DNA from 3 places in the Rhizobium indigoferae genome. Region 1 is predicted to be linked to each of the others. Evidence: riboswitches for the same ligand, from Rfam matches in the RefSeq annotation. Region 1 holds a riboswitch; each other region holds the start of a gene.

Region 1 (4,796 bases):
GAGAAGCGATTGGGCGTTGCGCTTTTCCAGCGCCTCCCAAAGGGTTTGAAAATCACCGCGGAAGGTGAAGCTCTTTTGCCGACGTTGACCAATTCCTTCGATCAAATGGCAATCACGCTGGACAGGATTGAAGCCGGGCAAGTTCGGGAATTGCTGTTTTTGGGCGTGGTTGGAACCTTTGCTGTCGGCTGGTTATTGCCAAGGCTTCCGGATTTTCAACAGCAGCATCCATTCATTGACGTGCGCATTTCGACAAACAATAATCGCGTCGATATGGCCGCTGAGGGGCTGCATTTTGCCATTCGCTTCGGCAGCGGCTCCTGGCACGGCACAGAAGCACTGCGTCTGTTCGACGCTCCGCTTTCGCCTCTGTGCACCCCCAGACTGGCAGACCGTTTAAGCTCGCCCGCAGATCTTGCCGAAGCGACGCTTTTGCGGAGCTATAGGGCGGACGAGTGGAGTACCTGGTTCGCGGCAGCTGATGTTCCGCCTGCGGCACAGGTCAACGCAGGGATCGTTTTTGACTCTTCCCTCGCCATGATGGAGGCGGCCATGCAAGGATTGGGAATTGCTCTGGCGCCGCCGTCGATGTTTTCCAGGCATCTGTCATCAGGGGCTATATTACAACCTTTTCCCACGACCATATCATTGGGCAGTTATTGGCTGACTCGACTTCAATCAAGGCCGCCAACGGCAGCCATGCTCGCATTTTCCGATTGGATAACGTCGCAGATCTCTTCCGCATCTCAATGACAGCTTCTGGCGGATCGCGATCCTCGACCTGACGTCGGCAAGGAGATCAGTGAATTTGGTGAGGCATAGACACGATAAAACATTTCGGTATGGCGCGCGCCATACCGAAATGCCCTTGCTTCTCAGAGGATGTTGCCGCCTTTGCCTATAAGGGCAGCTGCTTGCCGGCCTGTTCGCTGACCATGTATTCGGCGTACCAGTCCGGCCAGCCTTCGTCGTGCTTGCCGCCGTTTCGCTTCTCGTGTTCACCATGGGCAGTTGCCGCACGGCGGAGTGCTGACGCAAGCTCGGTCGACGTCGTGAATTTCGTCTCGTCGGCGTCGATGCGCCCCGGCAGCCGCGTGGTGACTTCCTGGAACAGCCAGCCGTTGCCGTCGGGATCCTTGAATGAGGCGAAGGAGCGATAGCTGCGATGATCGGGATCGCGGCCGGCGATCCGCAGGCGGCCGAACAGATAGGGTTCGTCCTTGCCGGCATAGACGCCGGCAGCGTCATGGAACACTTCGCTGACCTCGATGCCGCGGGCGATGAGATCGCGGCGAGCGGCCTCGATGTCGGAGACGATCAGGTAGAGCCCCTGGGCGGAACCGGGGGCCGCGGCGGTGACGTTCTTGCCGAAGATGATCGCGCAGCCGGAGCCGGGCGGGGTAAACTGGATTACACGGAAATCGGCATCATTGGCGAAGTCGGCGTCGAGCCGCCAGCCCAGGCCGTCGTAAAAGCGTTTGGCGCGATCGACGTCGGAAACGGGGATCACGACCACCTCGAGCTTGGTGTCGACGGGCTGTGTTCTCGGGGTCTCAATGGGGGTTTCACTGCGCATTGCATTGCTCATCTTCAGCTCCTTGGGGTTTTGGATGCGTTAAGAATGGCGATACATGTCAGTGGCCAGTGGACCACAGTGCGGTGAGGCCGTCGAATCAATTATTCTGTCTGATTTGGCCGTGTAGCGGAGTTGTATCGAAGCGGCGGGACTGTTCCCGCCGTCTTCTGTTCGTCGAACCGCTGACTACGCGGCAAGAGCGGCGCGGGTTTTGCCGATCGTCAGAGCTGCCTTTGCCGCTTCACGGCCTTTCTCGACGAAGTGCGCGCGGTAGATCTGCTTGTGATGCTCGGTTTCCTGATACTGGTGCGGCGTCAACGACACCGACAGGACCGGCACGCCCGTATCCATGCCGGCGCGCATCAGCCCATCGACGACGGCCTGGGCGACAAATTCGTGGCGGTAGATTCCGCCGTCGACGACGAAGGCGGCGGCAATGACGGCGCCGTAACGCCCGGTTGCCGCAAGATCGCGGGAAAGCAGCGGCATCTCGAATGCGCCGGGAACATCGAACACGTCGACCTGCTCGGGCGGAACGAGCTGGTAGAAGCCATCAAGGGCGCGGTCGACGATGTCGGCGTGCCAGCTGGCTTTGACGAAGGCGTAGCGGGTGGGTGTCACGGTAATCTCCTTTGGCGAACAGACACATCACCCAAGGCGATCACGAACGTTCCCGACGGCCGCAAGGGCGGCAGGAACGCACGTTCTCTTTCATCCGGACTATGACCGTCGGCTCAGGCATCTCACCTGATCTGCTGACCCTTCCTGAGAAGGCGCTCGCGGGCTCGCAATCAAAATTGCATACCGCCGGTAGGGACTTTCACCCCGCCCTGAGAACGGCACGAACAATAGGGGGAAGGCGGCGGGCTGGCAATAGGTCGAAATACTTTCGCGGCCGGAGCTGGATCAGGGCTCTCCAAGTGGCGATTTCGCTCGTTCGTCGATGGCGACGGGCAATCCCTCTTGCGGCGGAGGGGCATGCGCCTACATGCTCTCTGTGAGGACATCTAGGTCAGAAATACCACGACAAGACAGGACGCGCTGTCTCCGCCTGGGCGGGGCCGTGACAACCATGGGAGAGAGTGATGCCAGAATCTTTCGTCGTTCACCGCGAGGCGCATATCGCGGCGCCGCCGGCCGCGGTGTTTGCGCTGATGACCGATCCGGAGAAGATCCTGCGCTGGATGGGAACGGAAGCGCAGGTCGAGCCGCAGCCCGGCGGGCTCTATCTCGTCAACGTCACCGGCGCCCGCTTTGCGCGCGGCTCGTTTCGTGAAGTGGTGCCGGTTCATCGCCTTGCCTACAGCTTCGGCTGGGACGGCAGCGAGGTGGTGCCGCCGGGGTCGAGCCTGGTCGAGATCGACCTGATCGAGCAGGGAGGCGGAACGCTGTTGCGGCTCACCCATAGCGGTCTGCCCAGTGCTGATCAATGCGCCGGCCATGCGGAAGGCTGGGCCCATTACCTCGGGCGGCTGACCGAAGTCGCCGCCGGGCGTGATCCAGGTCCTGACCCTTTTTACGGCAGGACGTAGCCCAGCTTTCCGCCTTCAACATCGCCCGCTGCCAGAACAGGATGATTATAGGCTGGATCGGCCAAAAGTCTGAATTCTGTTCTAAAGCAAAGAGTTGGGGCATGAGGTCGTCCGAAAACCGCTCACACTTTTCGGCATCATGCTCCAGCGCCAAACATGAACGCGCAGTTCATCTCCAGTTCAATTTAGCGGCCATAAAGTGGGGACGGCTGGATTGAAAATGGAGTTCTCGATGAAAGCGCTTTCTATCGCGGCCGCCTTGCTCGTTGGCGGCCTCTCGATCGGCACAGCTGAGGCGATGCCGATGGGGACAATTAATGTCCAGAGCAATGTCACAAAGGTCGACTACGCCTGCGGTCGCGGCTGGCATCTGACGCGCTGGGGCGAATGCCGGCGAAACTGGAGACGCCCGCCGCCGGTAGCTTTCTACGGTGGTCCGCCCCGCTGGGGCTGGGAGCGGCGTCACCGGGATTGGGATGGCCCGCGCTGGCGCCATGAGAGGCGCTGGGATCGCGACCGGCGTTGGCGGGATGACGACTAAGGGTCTCGCTTAGATGTAATGGATGAAGGCCGGAGCGATTTTCGCCCGGCCTTTTCTAATGAACAGCTTCACCGACGCTGACAGCCAGCGTTCTCCCGATTTGCCCGAGAGGGTCAGATGCTGCCGACGAGCCAGTGCTTGTCGTCGATCAATTCCTCGAGCTCGATGGGATCCTTGACGCCGAATTCGAACCATTCGACGAGTTCTTTCGCCTTGCGGCTGCTCTCCTCCGCCGTCAGCTCGACCTGATACCTTTCGCACCATCGCCGAAGGATCGACGTCAGCAGCGTCATGTCATTCCCATCCAGCGGATCTTTCGGCCAGAATATCGTGCCCATCGTACCCCTCAATCACACGATGACGAACGGCCCTATAATGGAATCAAAGTCGCGCAAGTTTAAAGTGTTTATTTTTTGTTTTCCACCGTGGCGAATGGTATTCGACAGGGGAGCGGACGTCCTTTTTCGAACCCGGGGATGACCGCAAGCGGTCACACCGGGGATGTCCTTGCGGCCGCCCCGGCGAGCGTGCGATGTTAAGCCATGGATCTGCCGTCCCCCCTTGCCTGGCTGGTTGACGAGGCCGGCGCCTCGCCCGGTCCCGAACGGTTTCTGGCCGAACTCGGGCGCCGGCTGCTGGCTGATGGCCTGCCGATTTCCGGCGGCGCGCTGACACTTTCGGTGCCGCATCCGATCATCGCGCGGCGCACCTGGCTGTGGCGGGCCGAGACCGGTGCTGTCATCGAGGCGTTGGCCTTCGCCGCGGCTCCGCAGAGTGAGGCCGGGCGCGAGTGGCTGGCCGGGCTGGGACCGGTATGGGAGGACAGGATCGGGCTTGCACAGGACAATCAGATATCTGACAGACCGGTGCTCGGCTGGGCGGGTATCGCCAATGGGGCAGGGGCCGGTGCATTCGGCCCGGCTGAGGCTGGCCTGCTGCGCGAGGTCGCGCGTTTTGCTGGAGCGCCGCTCGCCGCATTGGCGGCGCGGGAGGCGAAGGCCGCGCTGCTTGAAGCCTATCTCGGCCGGCGCAGCGCCGCCCGGGTGCAGGCCGGCGCCCTTGCCCGCGGCACCGGCGAGACCATCCGCGCAGCCCTTCTCTGCGCCGATCTGCGCGACTTCACCGCGCTCTCCGAGGTGACAGAGCC
Region 2 (4,796 bases), 1.3 Mb from region 1:
CATGGACCACTATCTGGAAGTCGAATACGACCTGTCGGATGTGATGTTCATCACGACGGCAAATACGCTGAATATTCCAGCGCCCCTGATGGACCGCATGGAGATCATCCGTATCGCCGGCTACACCGAGGATGAAAAGCGCGAAATCGCCAAGCGGCACCTGCTGCCGAAGGCCATCAAGGAACATGCGTTGCAGCCGGAAGAATTCTCGGTCAGCGACGACGCCCTGATGGCGATCAGCCAGCAGTACACCCGCGAAGCCGGCGTCCGCAACTTCGAACGCGAACTGATGAAACTCGCCCGCAAGGCGGTCACCGAGATCATCAAGGGCAAGACGAAGGCCGTTCATGTGACGGCTGCCAACATCTCCGACTACCTGGGCGTCCCGCGCTTCCGCCATGGCGAAGCCGAGGGCGAGGATCAGGTCGGCGTCGTGACCGGTCTTGCCTGGACGGAAGTCGGTGGTGAGCTGCTGACCATCGAAGGCGTGATGATGCCGGGCAAGGGCCGCATGACGGTCACCGGCAATCTGAAGGAAGTCATGAAGGAATCGATCTCGGCAGCGGCCTCCTATGTTCGCTCGCGCGCTGTCGATTTCGGCATCGAGCCGCCGCGCTTCGACAAGAGCGACATCCACGTGCACGTGCCGGAAGGCGCGACGCCGAAGGATGGCCCCTCGGCCGGCGTCGCCATGGCAACCGCGATCGTCTCGATCATGACCGGCATCCCAGTGGACAGGCATGTGGCCATGACCGGTGAAATCACCCTTCGCGGTCGTGTGCTGCCGATCGGTGGTCTCAAGGAAAAGCTGCTCGCAGCGCTTCGCGGCGGCATCAAGAAGGTGCTGATTCCGGAGGAAAACGCCAAGGACCTGGCGGAGATTCCTGACAACGTGAAGAACAACATGGAGATCATCCCGGTATCCCGCATGGGCGAGGTGATCAAGCATGCGCTGATCCGGCGACCGGAGCCGATCGAATGGGACGGCACGGTAGAAACGCCCGTCATCGCAACGGTCGAAGGCCTCGATGAGACAGGCGCAACCATAGCGCATTGAGTGGCCTTTGCCACATTTACGCCCAATTGGGGCAAAACACGCAAAAAGGCTGGCGGAAACGCCAGCCTTTTTTGTGAAAACGTCATGTAGACGCTTGCTTTTCCTTGATTTGCAGGGCTTTTGGGTTTTCGGCGGGCCTGATGAAACCTATTCTGCGCCTAGCTTACTTTTGAGTCGTTTCATACCATTTAGAAAGGGGTGGAAACATGAACAAGAATGAACTCGTGTCCGCAGTAGCCGAAAAGGCAGGACTGACGAAGTCTGACGCGGCTTCCGCTGTTGACGCGGTTTTCGACGTTGTCCAGGCTGAACTCAAGAACAAGGGCGACATCCGCCTCGCGGGTTTCGGCAGCTTCACCGTTTCTCATCGTGCCGCAACGAAGGGCCGTAATCCGTCGACGGGCGCTGAAGTCGACATTCCGGCTCGCAACGTGCCCAAATTCACGCCCGGCAAGGGCCTGAAGGACGCCGTCAACGGCTGATCTGATATTATCCGTCAGCCGGAAACGAGACCGGTTGTCCAGGATTTGAGAGGGGTTCGGCTTTGCCGGACCCCTTTTGCTTTAGGAGCACTCTTGCCGCCGCGCGGGCTTTGATCTACGACATTTCTGTTCTCAGGGCGGGGTGAAACTCCCCACCGGCGGTAAGAGTTTCGGCTCGAGCCCGCGAGCGCCTTCCCTCGTGTCCAAGCGGGGGAAGGGTCAGCAGATCCGGTGCGATTCCGGAGCCGACGGTTAAAGTCCGGATGGAAGAGAATGAGTGTCGGTCGTGCGAAGGGCAGGGGTCTGTCCTGTGTCGCTTGGTCGTGGCTCATGCGTCCTGATTTATGTTGGTCCCTGTTTTGGATGAAAGACATGAATCAGACTTCCCTTGCAGTCTCGCCGTCCCGCGCCGTTGTCGGTGCACTCTGGATGGTGCTTGCCGGCATTGCTTTTTCGCTTCTCAACGTCGTCACCCAATGGCTGACGATGAAGCTTGCCTTTCCCTCGGCGTCGGCAGCCTTCTGGCAATATGGCTTCGCCTTCCTGTTTTCGTTGCCGTTCCTTAAGAGGCTCGGCCTCGCGGCGATGCGCACGCACTATCCCTGGCGTCACCTCGCGCGCGTCGCGCTTGCCGCGCTCGGCGTCGAGGCCTGGGTCGCCGGCCTTGCCGCCGTGCCGATCTGGCAGGCGATCGCACTGGTGATGACCTCGCCCTTCTTCATCATTCTGGGTGCCCGGCTTTTCCTCGGTGAGCGCGTCGGCCCGGCCCGCTGGGCCGCGACGGCGGCGGGTTTCACCGGAGCGATGATCATCCTGCAGCCATGGTCGGACGGCTTTGGCTGGGCAGCACTCCTGCCTGTGCTCTCGGCGCTGCTGTGGGGCGCCTCGTCGTTGATCACCAAAAGCCTAACGGGCATTGAACGACCGGAGACGATCACCGTCTGGCTGCTCGTTCTGCTGACCCCGATAAACGGCGGGCTGGCGCTTGCGGCAGGTTTTGCAGTGCCGACGGGTGCAACACTTGCCCTGTTCCTGCTGGCGGGGCTGCTGACCGCCGCAGCGCAGTATTTCCTGACGCTTGCCTATGCCGCAGCCGATGCCGCCTACGTCCAGCCATTCGATGATCTTAAGCTGCCGTTGAACGTGCTGGCCGGTTGGCTGTTCTTTGGCTATGCGCCGGCGGGTTACCTTTGGCTGGGAGCAGCTCTCATCCTGTCTGCCTCGCTCTTCATCATGCGAAACGAGATGCGCCGGGAGCGCAAACCAGCCTGACGTGGTCTGGCGCAAAATGTCGCCTCTGTCATGCCTCTGTCATGCCGCTCGCGCAGAAAACTCCTGTTTCGAATGTTCGACACATGGGGGATTTCATGACAATTTCATCGCGCAAGGCAGCGCTCGCTGCCGTGCTTCTCGCATCCGTTGCCTTTCCGGCCGCGGCCGAACCGGTTTTCAATCGCATCGCTTCCTTCCCGGTTGCGCAGAACCTGCCGGCTGACAAGGACAAGCTTTCGGTGAGCTCCGCCGAAATCATCACCGCGACCGACGACGGCAACACGCTGATCTATAGCGACAGCCCGCTCGGCGCGATCGGCTTCATCGACATTACCGATGCCAAGGCTCCGAAGGCCGGCGGCGCGGTGATGATGGACGGCGAGCCGACATCGGTCACCTCGAGCGCCGGCAAGGCGCTCGTTGCCGTCAACACTTCCGAAAACAAGGCGAAGCCCTCGGGCCGTCTCGCCATCGTCGACGTGGCGACCAAGAAGATCGAGAACAGCTGTGATCTCGGCGGCCAGCCGGATTCGATCGCCCTCAACAAGGATAAGACGCTCGGCACCATCGCGATCGAAAACGAGCGCGACGAAAAGGTCAATGACGGCAAGATCCCGCAAATGCCGGCTGGCGACCTCGTCGTCTTCCAGGTCAAGAACGGCACCGTCGATTGCGGCACGATCAAGCACGTGGCGCTGACCGGGCTTGCCGGCGTCGCCCCGGAGGATCCGGAGCCGGAATTCGTCGCCTTCAACAGCCTGAACGAGATTGCTCTGACGCTGCAGGAAAACAACGAAATCGTCATCATCGACGCCAACACGGCTGAAGTGAAGACGCATTTCACCGCCGGCAGCGTCGATCTCACCGGTATCGACACCAAGCGTGACGGCGCCCTGAAATTCTCGGGCGAAGCCAAAGGCGTGCTGCGCGAGCCCGATGCTGTGAAGTGGTTGGACGACAACCGCCTCGTCGTCGCCAATGAAGGCGACTACCAGGGCGGCTCGCGCGGCTTCACCATCTTCGACAAGACGGGTAAGCTTCTCTACGAATCGGGCGCATCCTTCGAACGCGCCGTCGCCCATATCGGCCACTATCCGGAAAGCCGGTCAGCATCGAAGGGCGTCGAGCCGGAAGGCCTCGAAGCCGCCAAGTTCGGGGACGATCAGTATTTCTTCCTGCTCGCCGAGCGTGCTTCGGTCGTCGGCGTCTATAAGGATACCGGTGCCGATCCCGAACTCGTCCAGCTGCTGCCGTCCGGCATGTCGCCGGAAGGCGCGATCGCCATCCCTAGGCGCAATCTCCTCGCGACTGCCAACGAACTCGACCTCGGCAAGGATGGCGGCGCGCGCTCGCATGTGATGATCTACGAGCGCTCGGAAGGCGAAAAGGCCTATCCGCAGATCGTCTCCGCCGAGAAGGACGGCAATCCGATCGGCTTTGCAGCCCTTTCGGGTCTCGCAGCCGTTCCGGGCAAGCCGGGCATGCTCTACGCCGTCAGCGACAGCGTTCTGGGTTCGCATCCGACGATCTACACGATCGATGCCAGCAAGAAGCCGGCCGTCATCACCGATGCCCTCGTCGTCAAGCGTGACGGCGCCCCGGCCCAGAAGCTCGACATCGAAGGCATCGCGGCTGCTGCCGATGGCTCCTTCTGGCTCGCCTCGGAAGGTTACAGCGAGCGTCTGGTTCCGCATGCCCTCTACAACGTCAATGCCAAGGGCGACATCAAGGTCGAGATCGCCCTGCCGAAGGAGCTCGTCGCTAACGAAATCCGCTACGGCTTCGAAGGCGTGACCGTTGTCGGCACCGGCGACGATGCGACGCTGTGGATGGCGGTCCAGCGTGAGTGGAGCGATGACGAGAAGGGCTTCGTCAAGCTCGTCTCCTACAATCCGAAGAAGAAGGAATGGGGTGCTGTGCGCTATCCACTCGACAAGACGGAAAGCGGCTGGGTCGGCCTGTCGGAAATCTCGGCTCAGGGCGAC
Region 3 (4,796 bases), 390 kb from region 1:
GAACATATTCGCGCCGCTGGCCGCCGTTCGATCCAGATCGCGGCGGATGTCACGAGCAAGTCTTCCCTTGGAGAGGCAATAGCACGGACCGAGGCAGATCTCGGCGCATTGACACTTGCAGTCAACGCGGCGGGCATCGCTAACGCGAACGCGGCGGAAGAGATGGAGGAGGACCAATATCAGACGTTGATGGATATCAACCTGAAAGGCGTCTTTCTTTCCTGCCAGGCCGAGGCTCGCGCCATGCTGAAGAATGGACGCGGCTCCATCGTCAACATCGCTTCCATGTCGGGTGTGATCGTAAACCGAGGGCTGAGCCAAGCGCACTATAACGCCTCCAAGGCGGGCGTGATCCATATGTCGAAGTCTATGGCGATGGAATGGGTCGACCGCGGCATTCGCGTCAACACCATCTCCCCCGGATACACGGCAACGCCCATGAACACCCGTCCGGAGATGGTTCATCAGACCAAGCTCTTCGAAGAGCAAACGCCAATGCAGCGAATGGCAGCGGTGGACGAGATGGTAGGCCCGGCAGTGTTCTTGCTGTCGAATGCGGCAAGCTTCGTGACCGGCGTCGATCTTCTCGTCGACGGCGGTTTCTGCTGCTGGTGATGGCGAGGCGAAAGCTCATTGCCGGCAACTGGATAATGAACGGTCTCGCTTCCTCCCTAGCTGAGATCGAGGCGCTGAAGGGAATAACGGGCAAGACGGCGTGCGATATCGTCGTCTGCCCGCCCTTCACGCCGATCGAACGGGCTGTCGAACGGACGGCGCTCAAGACTGCCTGAATTCGCCAAGATTATCTCGGCAACCGCTTGAGCTCCAATAATCATCGCAGGGCAGGTCACGCCCAGATTTGCTGTTTACCGGGAAGGAAAGAGCATGAAACGCTTCGAAGATAAGACGGTCGTGATCACGGGAGGCAGCCGCGGCATCGGCGCTGCCATCGCCAGACGCTTTGCGCGCGAAGGCGCCAATCTCGTCGTTTCGGCCAACGAGGAGCTGGTCCACGGCGTTGCCGAACAGATCCGGGCCGAAGGCGGCAAGGCGATCTCCTTCATCGGCGACGTTACCGACAAGGCAAGCGTCAAGGCCCTCTACGATGCCGCCGAGAAGGAATTCGGCTCGGTCGACGTCTCGATCCAGAATGCCGGCGTCATTACCATCGCCCGGGTCGAGGACCTGACCGAAAACGAGTGGGACAAGGTGATGGCCGTCAACACCAAGGGCGTCTTCCTCTGCGCCCAGGAGGCGATATCAAGAATGCGCAAGCACAAGCGCGGCGGCCGCATCATCAACACCGCCTCCGGCCAGGCCCGCGACGGCTTCATCTACACGCCGCATTATGCCGCCTCGAAAATGGGCGTCGTCGGCATCACCCAGAGCCTGGCCAAAGAAGTCGCGACCGAGAAGATCACCGTCAACGCCTTCTGCCCCGGTATCATCGAGACCGACATGTGGGCCTATAACGACCAGGCCTGGGGCAAGCTGCTCGGCAACTACGCCCCCGGCGAACTGATGAAGGAATGGGTCGAGGGCATCCCGATGAAACGGGCCGGCTCCGGAGAGGATGTCGCCGGCCTGGTCACCTTCCTCGCCAGCGATGACGCCGCCTATATCACCGGCCAGACGATCAATGTCGACGGCGGCCTGATCATGTCCTGATGCATGTCGCCTAAAAGTGCGCAGTGGTTTGGGACAACGACATGCATGGAAGGACCAAACCACCAACCAAGCACTGAAGGCGAGCCGGTCGTCGCCTCCATGTGAACAGTGTGTCCATCGGCGTTAGGGCAGCTTTGCATTTTTGCCCGGTCGACTGACCTTGCCATCTGCCTATTTTTGATCCTATCTTTGAAATGTTCTCAGGGCGGGGTGTAATTCCCCACCGGCGGTATCAGGAGTGATCCTGGAGCCCGCGAGCGCTTCCGGCACCACAGCGCCGGCGTCTTTCAGACGCGCAAACGACGCTGTAGCACTTTGAATTGCTGGAAGGTCAGCAGATCCGGTGAGATGCCGGAGCCGACGGTATAGTCCGGATGGAAGAGGACAACACGGGCAGTCGCACTCCATCACGGAGTCGGCTGACGTTTGTTCGCCCAAGGGCAGAAGGCTCGCTCACGGATTGAGCCGAGCAGACCATGTCAGCCCGCTGACATAACCCTTGAAAGGCCAGACAGCATGACTATCGCAACAATTGAAGATGCCATATCAGCCATTGCCAGCGGCAAGATGGTCGTCGTCGTTGACGACCAAAACCGGGAAAACGAAGGCGATATCGTGGTCGCGGCCGATGCCGTCACTCCGGAAACAATCGCCTTCATGATGACCCACGCCCGCGGCCTCGTCTGCATTGCCATGGAAGGCGAGCGCCTCGATGCGCTCGATATTCCGCTGATGGTGCCCAACAACACGGAATCGCACAAAACCGCCTTTACGGTCTCCGTCGATTATCTCAAGGGCACGACGACGGGCATCTCGGCTGCCGACCGCGCCGCCACCGTCCGCGCCCTCGTCGACGATCGCGCAAAGCCAGATGAATTCGCCCGTCCCGGCCACATCTTTCCGCTGCGCGCCAACCCCCGCGGCGTGCTCGGCCGCCCCGGCCATACCGAAGCCGCCGTCGATCTCGCCCGCCTCGCCGGAAGGGTCCCCGCCGGCGTCATCTGCGAAGTCGCCAACGACGATGGAACCATGTCCCGTCTGCCCGAACTCACGCTCTTCGCCGAACGCCACAACCTACCCCTCGTCACCATCGAGGATCTGGTCGCCTACCTCGACCGCCAGGCGGAAGGAGACATACGCGAAGTCGCCTGATCGATGCCTTTGTTGCGGCGGCATAGCCCGCCGCAACAAAGAACGTGCCGCAGCGATAACCTGACGGCACCTTCCCTTGCCCGCTCTATGTTCGGCTGATCGAAACCCCACCATCTGCAAGCATCGCCGTGCCGGTCACGAAGCTCGACATGTCGGAAGCGAGGAAAAGCGCCGCATTGGCGATCTCTTCGGGTTGCGCCATGCGTTTCAGCGCATGCAGCCCCTCCACGAAGGCGAGCACCTCCGGCGTGGCATCCGGCGCGTTGGTAATGCTGGCGGGTGTGTCGGTGCCGCCGGGAAGCAATGCGTTGACGCGGATCTTCTGCGCTCCGAGTTCAGCGGCGAGCACCTGCACGAAGCCGATCAGCCCCGCCTTGCTCGCCGCATAGGCGGCCATGCCAGGCATGCCGACGGTGTGGCCGACGAAAGTCGAGGTGAAGATCAGCGATCCGCCGCCTTTTCCCATCGCCGCCGACTGGTGCTTGGCGCCGAGGAAGGCGGCGGTGAGATTGGTCTCGATCGTCTCGCGCCAGCCCTCCAGCGACAGCCCGGCGACCGGCCCCATCTCACCGAGAATGCCGGCATTGTTGAAGGCGATGTCGAGCCGGCCGAAACGCGAAACTGCCGTCTCGACGAGCCTTGCCTGCAGCGCCTCGTCCCTGACATCGCCTGATATGGCGACGGCCTGACCACCCTCCGCCTCGATTTCCGCGATGACGGCATCGAGCGCGTCCTGCCGCCGGCCGGTGACCACGAGCTTGGCGCCTTGCCGTGCAAAGAGTTTCGCCGCCGCGCGGCCGATGCCGGAGCTTGCGCCGGTGATGATTGCGATCTTGTCGTTGAGAAGTGTCATATCGGTCTCTCCTGGGTTGTTGCGAGACCTGAGATGCTCAAACATCAGGCGATGCAGCCACCTGTTTCCCGCGCAGGACGAGAAAAACACCTATGGCCGAACAGGCAACGCGACGGTGCGTCCTCATCGACGCCTTGATCGCGGCGTCGGAAATATCGGAATTCACGTTATAAAACAGGCACTTGTCTAGACTTCCACCCACACGCCTGCGTTGACATCAGTGCCATTGTGCACCGCATCATCGATTTATGCCTGGTGTGACATTCATCCGATTCCCTTCATGCATCTTCGCGACTAAAAGGGGCGCACAGGTAACGGGAATCTCTTCATGCCGCGATCACGCAATACTGAGGGCGCCATCTATATGAGCATGGCGATGGCCGGCTTTTCCGCCAGCGACGCTCTGTCCAAATCGGTGATCGCCTATATGAACGCCGGCGAGATCATGTTCCTGCGCGGTCTCTTCACCAGCCTGCTCGTCTATTTGATCGCCTGGAAAATGGGCGCGCTGCGCTCCTGGCGGGTCATGCTGCAGCCGATGATCATCTTCAGGATCATCTGTGAGACGCTCTCCGCCGTCACCTATATCACCGCGCTCGGCATGATGCCGATCGCCAATGCCTCGGCGATCCTGCAGTCGCTGCCGTTGGTCGTCACTTTCGGTGCTGCGCTGTTCTTCGGTGAGCCGGTCGGCTGGCGGCGCTGGTCGGCGATCCTCGTCGGCCTCGTCGGCGTGATGATCATCATCCGCCCTGGCCCGGAAGGTTTCACCGCCGCCGCCCTGCTCTGCGTCGCCGCGGTGCTGACGACGGCCGGCCGCGATCTCGCCACCCGGAGCATCAGCCCGGAAATTCCCTCACTGATGATAACCGTCATCACCGCCATATCAGCCTCTTTCTTCGGCGCGCTGCTCATCCCGCTGCTCGGCGGCTGGCAGCCGGTCAGCGCTAGCGCACTTGGGCATCTCGTGCTCGCATCGGTGCTGGTGCTCGTCGGCTACCAGTCGGTTATCCTCGCCATGCGCACCGGCGAAATCTCCTTCGTCGCGCCGTTCCGCTATACCAGCCTGATCTTTTCCTCTCTGCTCGGCTTCCTCTTCTTCGCCGAAGTGCCTGACAGCTGG

What was found. Region 1 has a riboswitch for FMN ahead of U5G49_RS13450 (6,7-dimethyl-8-ribityllumazine synthase). Riboswitches for the same ligand answer to the same signal wherever they lie in the genome.
Region 2: it holds a riboswitch for FMN, as region 1 does, so the genes downstream of both, ribN (riboflavin transporter RibN) here and U5G49_RS13450 (6,7-dimethyl-8-ribityllumazine synthase) in region 1, are expected to answer to the same signal.
Region 3: it holds a riboswitch for FMN, as region 1 does, so the genes downstream of both, ribB (3,4-dihydroxy-2-butanone-4-phosphate synthase) here and U5G49_RS13450 (6,7-dimethyl-8-ribityllumazine synthase) in region 1, are expected to answer to the same signal.

Annotation. Positions count from the first base shown of each region.
Region 1 is NZ_CP140635.1:2,629,370-2,634,165, reverse strand. Features, by position in the region: gene U5G49_RS13460 (LysR family transcriptional regulator) at 1-753, shown strand, start outside; gene U5G49_RS13455 (VOC family protein) at 899-1,588, opposite strand; gene U5G49_RS13450 (6,7-dimethyl-8-ribityllumazine synthase) at 1,763-2,197, opposite strand; FMN riboswitch at 2,276-2,418, opposite strand; gene U5G49_RS13445 (SRPBCC family protein) at 2,662-3,108, shown strand; gene U5G49_RS13440 (GCG_CRPN prefix-to-repeats domain-containing protein) at 3,341-3,649, shown strand; gene U5G49_RS13435 (hypothetical protein) at 3,763-3,987, opposite strand; gene U5G49_RS13430 (adenylate/guanylate cyclase domain-containing protein) at 4,192-4,796, shown strand, end outside.
Region 2 is NZ_CP140635.1:1,352,254-1,357,049, forward strand. Features, by position in the region: gene lon (endopeptidase La) at 1-1,057, shown strand, start outside; gene hupB (DNA-binding protein HupB) at 1,264-1,539, shown strand; FMN riboswitch at 1,664-1,818, shown strand; gene ribN (riboflavin transporter RibN) at 1,903-2,811, shown strand; gene U5G49_RS06935 (esterase-like activity of phytase family protein) at 2,895-4,796, shown strand, end outside.
Region 3 is NZ_CP140635.1:2,236,905-2,241,700, forward strand. Features, by position in the region: gene U5G49_RS11375 (SDR family oxidoreductase) at 1-615, shown strand, start outside; gene U5G49_RS11380 (hypothetical protein) at 651-791, shown strand; gene U5G49_RS11385 (glucose 1-dehydrogenase) at 886-1,668, shown strand; FMN riboswitch at 1,861-2,058, shown strand; gene ribB (3,4-dihydroxy-2-butanone-4-phosphate synthase) at 2,185-2,820, shown strand; gene U5G49_RS11395 (SDR family oxidoreductase) at 2,906-3,673, opposite strand; gene U5G49_RS11400 (DMT family transporter) at 4,002-4,796, shown strand, end outside.